2 regions of the Marinactinospora rubrisoli genome follow, and region 2 is predicted to be linked to the other one. Evidence: riboswitches for the same ligand, from Rfam matches in the RefSeq annotation. Region 2 holds a riboswitch; the other holds the start of a gene.

Region 1 (4,142 bases), on a different contig from region 2:
CGCCACGGCGACCCGCTGCTGCTGGCCGCCCGACAGCTGGCGGGGGCGGCGCCCGGCGTACCCCTCCAGGCCGACGAGGCGCAGCGCCTCGGCGACCCGTTCGCGGCGTTCGGCGCGGTCGACCCGGCGCACCTTCAGCCCGTAGGCGACGTTGCCGGCCACGGTCATGTGCGGGAAGAGCGCGTAGTTCTGGAAGACCAGGCCGAGGCCGCGCCGGTGCGGTGGTACGTCGGTGACGTCGGCGCCGTCGATGCTGATCCGGCCGCGGGTGGGGCGGACGAACCCGGCGAGGGCGTTGAGCAGGGTGGTCTTACCGCAGCCGCTCGGGCCGAGGACGGACAGGAACTCGCCGCGCCGGATGGTGAGCTCGGGGACGTCGAGGACCCGGGTGCCCTCGTATCCGGCGGCGAGCCCCTCGATCACGACGTGCGCCGGATCCGCCGCCGCGTCCGGCGCGCCCGGGGCCGGGCGGGTCGGTTCGGGGGATGTCGTCACCGGAAGATCTCGTTCCACCGCTGCTGCCACTCGTTGAGGTTGGGGGTCGCGGCGGCGTAGTCCACCCACGTGAAGTCCTGGTAGACGTCGTCGCCGTGTTCGACCTTGGCGTCGAACTCGGGGCTGTAGTCGATCGTGTCGTTGCCGGCGGCGTAGAACGTGCCCTCGCCGAACGCCCGCTGGTACTCGGCGTTGGTCAGGTAGTCGAGGAACTCGTACGCGGCGTCGGCGTTGGGGGCGCCGGCGGGGATGTAGTACGAGGTCAGTGCGCCCACGGCGCCGGACTCGGGGTAGCTGAAGCCGATGGGTTCGCCTTCGGCCTCCATGGCGAACGCGCGGCCGTCCCAGAACGGCACGATCCAGGCGTCGCCGTTCTGCAGGACGGTGGCGACGCTGCCGGCGTCGGCCGGGTAGGCCGAGACGCAGCCCTTGAGTTGTTCCAGCTTCTCGAACGCGCGGTCGACGTCGCCGGGGTCGGACAGCTCGCCGCCGTCCTGGGCGACCAGGGCGGAGAAGAACTGCAGTCCGGCGTTGTAGGTGAGCGGGGGCAGCGCGACGTGACCGCAGTACTCCTCGTCGAAGATGTCGTTCCAGTCTCTGGGCGGGTCGCTGATCTCGTCGGTGCGGTAGAGCAGCCCGTTGGAGCCGGTGGTGAGCGGCGCGCCGTAGAACTCGCCGTCGACGGCGGACTGGTCGACGAGCACGCTGTTGAGCTGGTCCCAGTTCTCGATGCGGCCGGTGTCCAGGGGCTGCAGCACGTCGTTGCTGACGGCCTGGTGGAAGGTCTCGGAGGTGAGGGCCACCACGTCGAAGGGGGCGTTGGAGCCGTCGGCGGCCCGCAGCCGGGTCAGCCAGTCGGCGTCGGCGCCGGTGACGACGTTGACGGTGATGCCGGTTTCCCGCTCGAACGGCTCGACGAAGGACTCCTGGAACAGGTCGCCCCACGCTCCGGCGAACGCGGTGACGGTGATCTCCTGTTCGCCGGACCCGGATCCGCCGGTGTCGACGCCGCCGCACGCGGTGGTGGTGAGGAGGGCGAGGGCCGCCGAGGCGGCGCCGGCGGCGAGCAGGGCTCGGGGCTGAGCGGCCGGTTTCATCGGGCTTTCCCTTCAGGCGGGGCCGTCGCGAGCCGGGGATGCGACGGCAAGCGTCCGGTCCTGCCCCGGAGGGGGTGAGGGCGCCCGCCGCGGCCGGGGAGGTCCGGGTCGGACGGGTCCGCGCTTGCCGTCGACGCCGTGGAGCACCGACGACGGCCGTGTCTTCACCCGGAGCACCCCACCGCGTCAGGAGGGTTGCCGTCCAGCCAGCCGGGGCTTGGCACTGGAACTCGTGACATCAGGCAAGATAACACGGTTCTCCACTTATCTGGTCGTTTGTCCCATGTGACCTCTCTGTCGCTTAACCGGCCGGAAGCCCCCGGACTCCCGTGCGTCACCCGAGTGCCCTGATGTCCGATCCACCACGGGCGCCCGCACGCCACCGCATCCGGCCACCGGCGACCCCTACGATCGAATCGGCGCGGGCGCCGGCCCCGGCGCCCCGATCCCCATCGAGAGGCGCAGTCCCATGGCCACCTCCCGCACCGAGCCCGGCCCGGCCGCGTCCCGGCCGCGCCGGACCGCAGCCCGGTGCCTCGCCGGGCTCGCGCTGGCCGCCCCCACGGCGGTGCTCGGGTGCCGGCTGGCCGGGGTGGACGGCGTGACCCCGCTGCCGCAGCTGCTCGCCTTCCTGCCCTACCTGCTCGTCCCGGCGGCGGCCGCGCTGGCGCTCGCCCTGCTGGCGAGCTGGCGCGCCGGGCTGGCCTGGGCGGTGGCCGTCCTCTTCGGCCTCGGCGCGGTGCTGCCCTCCTACGACCGCGCGGCACCGCCGCCCACGGCGGCACCCGTGGCAACGGTGCGCGTGCTCACCGCCAACCTCAAGCTCGGAGCGGCGACCGACGCGCTCGCCGGGACGCTGCGGCGGGAACACCCCGACCTCGTCTTCGTGCAGGAGTGCGATCCGGCGTGCGGACGGCTGCTGTCCACGGAGGAGATGACGGCGCGCTACCCGCACCGCATCGTCACGGCCGTGCCCGGCGCGGAAGGGTCCGCGATCCTGAGCCGCCACCCCCTCCGCCCGGCCGGCGAGGTCCCCGCAACACTGGCCATGCCCACGGCGGAGACCGTGATCGAGGGCGTCCCGGTGGCGCTCCAGCTGGCCCACCCGCTCCCCCCGATCCCCGGCATGGTCGACTCCTGGCGCCGCGAACTGGCCGCCCTGCACTCGGCGGCCACCGCCCTGGACGGCCCGGCGATCATGGCCGGCGACTTCAACGCCACCCGGGACCACGCCGCGTTCCGCGACATCCTGGACACCGGCCTGCGCGACGCCACGACCACGATCGGCCTCGGCCACACCCCGTCCTGGCCGGCCGGCACGCCCCTGGCCGGCGCCCAGATCGACCACATCCTCATCCGCGGCCCGTTCCGGCCGGCCAGCGGCGAATTCGTCGACCTGCCCGGCAGCGACCACCGGGCACTGCTCGTCGAGATGGAGCTGTTCGCCCAGGGCTGACCGGACGCCGCCTTGACCTTCACGCCGGAGGCGCCGCGGGAGTGGCTCGCCGTGATCCGCGGCTTCCTGGACCGGCACCGCCCCGGCCGGGCCGCGCGCCGAGAATCCCACGCCATTGGAGCGGGACCACCCGGCCCGTCCCCCGAGCCGGAGAACGGGTGGTCCCGCGGGGGATCATCGGACGAGGACGACGCTGCCGTTGTCCAGGTAGCCGCTCTCCCAGAGCCAGTCCATCGCCTTGATGCTGACCCGGGCGCAGCCGTGGGAGGCGGGCTGGGCGGGAACGGAGGCGAAGCCGTGCACCGCGATGCCGCCGTTGAAGTACTTCGGGCGGTACAGCTCGCCCAGCGGGGCCTTGTCCCACCCGTCCACACCACGGAACACGGTGAACTCGCCCTTGGGCGTGACCGCGATGTGCTCCTCGCCCTCGGACTCGTAGGTCTCGCCCGAGCCCGTGGAGGTGGTGAACGTCCGCTGGACCTCGCCGTCGGAGACGACGAGCAGGAGCTGGCGTTCCAGGTCGATCTCGACCACCCGGCCCGAGGAGCTCTGCGCGCTCGGGCGCACCCCCTCGTCCAGGGCCGCGCGGGTCTCGGGACCGACGATCCCGTCGCGCCCGATACCGGCCGCCTTCTGCAGCGCGACGACGGCGTGCTGGGTGAGCCCGCCGAACTCGCCGTCGGCGGAGTCCAGCCAGTACCCGAGTTCGATGAGGCGTTCCTGGACCTCGCGGACCTCGCGACCGGAGTCGCCGAGCCGCAGCTCGGCACCGGACGCTTCCGAGGATTCGGGAGATTCGGCGGATTCAGTGACCAGACCGGCGTGGCCGGGTGCCACGGAGGGCACGCCGGCGTTGGCGGTCGCGGCTCCGGGGAGCCCGGCGTCCCCGACGGCGGCACCGTAGCCGACGGCGAGGATCGTGGAGAGGGTGATGACGCCCGCTCGTGTCGCGTACCTGTCGGCACGCCGAGATGAACGTATAGCCATTTTTCGACCTTACCCAGGCTTCATGTGCTCTAGGAATTACATCGAAAATAATGGCCTTTCACCAAGTCAGCGGTTCAATTGTCCAAAATTTACGTCTCCGGCCCGGT
Region 2 (4,142 bases):
CGGGTCGAGCTCGGCCACGGCCTCGTAGTTGATCTCGGACAGGTCCTCGCTGACGATCTCGTCCTCGGAGATGTCCAGGTAGGGCAGGCGGTCGGCCGACATCCGGTCGACGCCGACCACGGCGTCCCCGGCTCCGATGGCGCGGACGAACTCGTTGGCGTAGCTGTTCAGCACGACGGCCCGCTCGACGGGGCCGTCGATGGTCACCTCGCGGTCCATGTCGTCGACCACGGTGACGGGGCCGGACGACGCGGCGGTCCCGTCCTCGGGGACGACCTCGCCGCAGGCGGTGAGGAGGGTGAGGGCGGCGAGGCTCGCCGCGGCGGCCACGCGGGCGCGCGACGTGGTCGGGGGCATGGGGACGTCCTTGCGTGTTCGGAGGAGGAGGGGGCAACGGGCGGGGCCGGCCGTGGCCGGCCCCGCCAGGCGCGGGCGCACGGCCGCCGGGGTCAGGCGGCGGCCGGCTCGGTCCCGGGCCAGAACGGTTCGCCGAGGGTGAGCATGAGCCGGTTGGCCCACGAGAAGAAGGCGACGGAGCCGACAAGGTCGACGAGCTCGACGTCGGTGAGCCCGTGGCCGCGCAGTTCCGCGATGTGGTCCGGGGTGGCCGAGGCCGGTGTGGTGGACAGCGCCGCGGCGAACGCGGCGACGGCGCTCCACCGCGCGTCCTGGCCGGCGGCGAGCGGGGCGAGATCGGTGGCGCGCCAGTCAGGGTCGCGGTCGAGGACGGCGTCGAGGACCCGCTGCACGTCGTCGGTCCGGTGGGACAGCTGCGACGCCTTGCGGGAGTGCACGGAGGCGCAGTAGACGCAGTCGTTCACCTTGCTGGTGACGGTGGCCGCGAGCTCGCGTTCGGCGCGGGGCAGCCCCTCGCGGGTGTAGAACACCGCCTTGTCGACGGCGGTGCGGGCCCGCAGCAGTTTCGGCAGGCGGGAGAGCAGCCGGAAGTAGCCGTCGTTGGTCTTCCCGGCGAACGCCTCCCGTTGCTCGTCCGTCAGGTCGTCGGCCGCCACCGGCGGGACCCAGGCGGTCCAGGCGAGTAGTTCCTGGGTGTAGGCGGTGGGCCGCTTCGCGCCGTTGGACGCGATTTCGGCGAGACTTTTGGTCCGCCCGCGCCCGCGGGTGGTGCGCGCCGGAGCCACACCGTGGGCGGTGGGCGCGCCCTGCAGCAGCCGCAGTCCTTCGACGAGGCGGACCTGGAAAGCGGTGTAAGCGGCGACCTGGGAGATCGCGACCACGGCGTCGGGGCCCCAGCCGGCGGCGGCCAGCCGGTCGACGTCCTCCCGCCGGGCCAGCGCCGGTGAGACGGTGATGAGATCCAGGTGCTCGGCCGCCGCCCGCAGCGCGGGATCGGCGGGGAGCTCGTCGGCGTACAGTGCCGCGTCGGCTCCGCGGGCGGTGTGGTGGGCGACGACGTCGTCGGCTCCGTGCCACCGCGCGACCAGCGCGGCCAGCCCGCGCCGCACCGCCGGCGCCAGCGGCCCGTCGGCGGCGAAGAGCGCGTCGTAGGCGCGCTGCGTCTCCGCCACGAACTCCGGCTTCACTCGCCGCGCCGCCGCGAGTTCGCTCCCGACCCCCGCCAGCTCCGCGACGACATCGGCCCCCGCCGGCTCCCCCGCACTCCGCGCCCCGCTGCTCACTGTTCCCGCCTTCGTCTCGTCCTGCCGGTACGGCCGCGGGCCGGCACAAGCGTCCGTCGGGGACGGGGCCGCCGGACCTCTCGTCCCGCGACCGTGCACGCTTGCCGCGTCTCCGCAGCCAGGTCATCACTCCGGGGGCACCCCGCTGTGCAGAAGGTTGCCGTCCAGCAAGCCGGATCTTCGCGCTGGCGCTCTTGACCTGGTGCGAAGGTAGGCGATCACCCCATGCGGGAACAAGATGTCACAAGCGTGACGATGGCGACAAATTCGGTAGGAATAGTATCTGGGGCATGCCCGACCCCGATGGGGTTCGGCCGGGGCATCGCGGCAGGGAGTCTAGGAGGCAACGGAACACCGGTCACCGCGAGCGAGCACTTCGGGCAGGCCCGGCGGCTCGTCGCCACGTTCAACGGCAGCGGTCCGCCCCCTGCTGGAAGCGATCAGCCTAACGTCCGCACCGCGCGACGGCGGTGACGGCGCGGGAGAGCGACACCGCCGCACCGCCTGATCGTCCGTCCCTGCCCCGAACCGCAGCGCCCTCAGCCCAGCGACGCCCCCGCGCACACCACCAGTGTCTGGCCGGTGATGCTGCGCGCGTCCGGGCCGAGGAGGAAGGCAACCGTGCCCGCGACCTCCGCCGGGTCGATGAGGCGGCCCATCGGTGGCACTCGGGGCGGGGTGGTGGCACGGGCCGGGTCCTGGAGCATCGGGGTGTCGGTGGGGCCGGGGGCGACGACGTTGACGGTGACGCGGCGGGTGACCAGTTCAGCGGCCCAGGAGCGGGCCAGGGCCGCGAGAGCCGCCTTCGTGGCGGCGTACTGGCTCTTGCCCGGGACGCCGGTCATGGTGCGGCTGCCGACCAGGACGACGCGGCCGCCGTCCGGAACGCGGTCGATCAGCGTGCCGACGAGCACCTCGGTGGCCGCGACGTGCACCCGCCACATGGCCGTGCCGTCCGCCGTCGACAGGGCGCCGAGGCGGGCCGAACGCTGCAGGCCGGCGGCGTGCACCACCGCGTCGGCCCGGGTGACCCCGGCGACGGCGGCGGGGATGGCGTCCAGGTCGGCGAGGTCGGCCTCGACCCAGTGCAGTGCCGTCCCGGCCGGTTCGACCGGGCGGCGGCTCAGGGCGGTCACCCGCCAGCCGGCGCCGAGCAGCCGCTCGGTGACGGCGCGGCCGATGCCCGAGCTCGCGCCGGTGACGACGGCGTGCGGGGCGGTCTCCCGGGCGGCCGCGCTTTCGCCGCCCCGGTGCGTGCAGCTCTCCCCTGCCGTCACGCGCCGGCCTCCGCGGTGCGGGCGGCCAGCCACTCCGGGCTCAGCCGGACGTGCTTGATCGCCTGCCGGTAGTAGGTGAAGGCGATGTCCAGGCCGCCGTCGGGGCTCTGCCGGATGGTCGGGTAGGAGAACTCCCGGTTCAGCCCGTCCCGCGAGTTGTTGGTCAGGCAGTAGCCGTCGCCGACCTCCAGGTCGTGCCGGAGCGGCCACGTGGCGCCGCCGTCGGCGGAGACCGCCAGGGTCATGGGCGCCCGTGGGGCGCCCCAGAACGCGGTCCGCTCCGCGCCCGCCGGGCGGTCCGCGCCGGCCAGGACGGCCGGGGCGGCCGGGGACGGCGCGGCGGCGGGGGTGACCGGCGCCAGGCCGTCGTCGTCGATCTCGTCGTACAGCGAGAGCCGCCGCTCGGTGGCGTCGGCGGCGCTGCTGTGGTTGTACACCAGCGCCAGGCGGTCGTCGCGCAGCCGGACGAACTGGATCGAGGAGTTGTTGTTCGGCAGCACGGTGGGCACCGGGGCGCTCCAGGTCTCGCCGTCGTCGGTGGAGCGTGCGACGTGCACGGAATCCGCCCACCGGCTGCGGAACAGCGCGAGCAGGGTGCCGTCGGCCAGGGCCTGGACGTTCATGTGCACGCATCCGGTGCTGTCCGGTACCTCCCGCTCGTGCCAGGTGCGGCCCTGGTCGTCGGAGAGGAGCACCGCGCTGGTGTCGCGGTCGCCGACCCATTTGCTTCCGGGCACGGACACGCAGTGGAAGATGGGAAGCAGCCAGCGCCCGGAGCCGAGCACCGTGACGGGCTGGCGCACGAAGACTCCGCCGGTCGGGCGGGCCGGGAAGAGGGTGGCGGGCGGCCCCCAGGTGCGGCCGCCGTCGGCGGAGATCCGGCGGCGCACCTCGGAGGTGTCCTGGTCACCGGCGCGCTGGGCGGTCCACAGCAGCCACAGTTCGCCGGTGGGGGCCGCGAACAGCACCGGATTCTGTTCGGAGCGGGTGCGGTCGCCGGACAGCGCCACCGGCTCCGTCCACCTGTCGGCACCGCGCGGCAGCCGGGAGAACCACACCCCGATGTCGGAGACGCCCTCCTGGGTGCCGCCGAACCACACGCAGCCGAGGTCGCCGCCGGGCAGTTCGGCCAGGTTCGCGGCGTGGTTCTGCACGGCGGGCGCGGGCAGGTAGGCGTCGGCCCGGCCGGGGTCGTCGCCGCGAGGGCGGAGCACCCCGTCGGTGG

Evidence for each region. A riboswitch is a leader RNA that binds a small molecule or an ion and turns the genes downstream of it on or off. The one in region 2 is predicted to bind S-adenosylmethionine.
Region 1: another riboswitch for S-adenosylmethionine. It lies ahead of ACFQRF_RS22100 (ABC transporter substrate-binding protein); the one in region 2 lies ahead of ACFQRF_RS20880 (CMD domain-containing protein).

The regions. Positions count from the first base shown of each region.
Region 1 is NZ_JBHTBH010000012.1:16,405-20,546, forward strand. Features, by position in the region: gene ACFQRF_RS22095 (ABC transporter ATP-binding protein) at 1-495, opposite strand, end outside; gene ACFQRF_RS22100 (ABC transporter substrate-binding protein) at 492-1,592, opposite strand; SAM riboswitch class IV at 1,708-1,830, opposite strand; gene ACFQRF_RS22105 (endonuclease/exonuclease/phosphatase family protein) at 2,062-3,048, shown strand; gene ACFQRF_RS22110 (L,D-transpeptidase family protein) at 3,223-4,035, opposite strand.
Region 2 is NZ_JBHTBH010000010.1:206,095-210,236, reverse strand. Features, by position in the region: gene ACFQRF_RS20885 (ABC transporter substrate-binding protein) at 1-357, opposite strand, end outside; gene ACFQRF_RS20880 (CMD domain-containing protein) at 450-1,640, opposite strand; SAM riboswitch class IV at 1,733-1,840, opposite strand; gene ACFQRF_RS20875 (SDR family NAD(P)-dependent oxidoreductase) at 2,180-2,917, opposite strand; gene ACFQRF_RS20870 (sialidase family protein) at 2,914-4,142, opposite strand, start outside.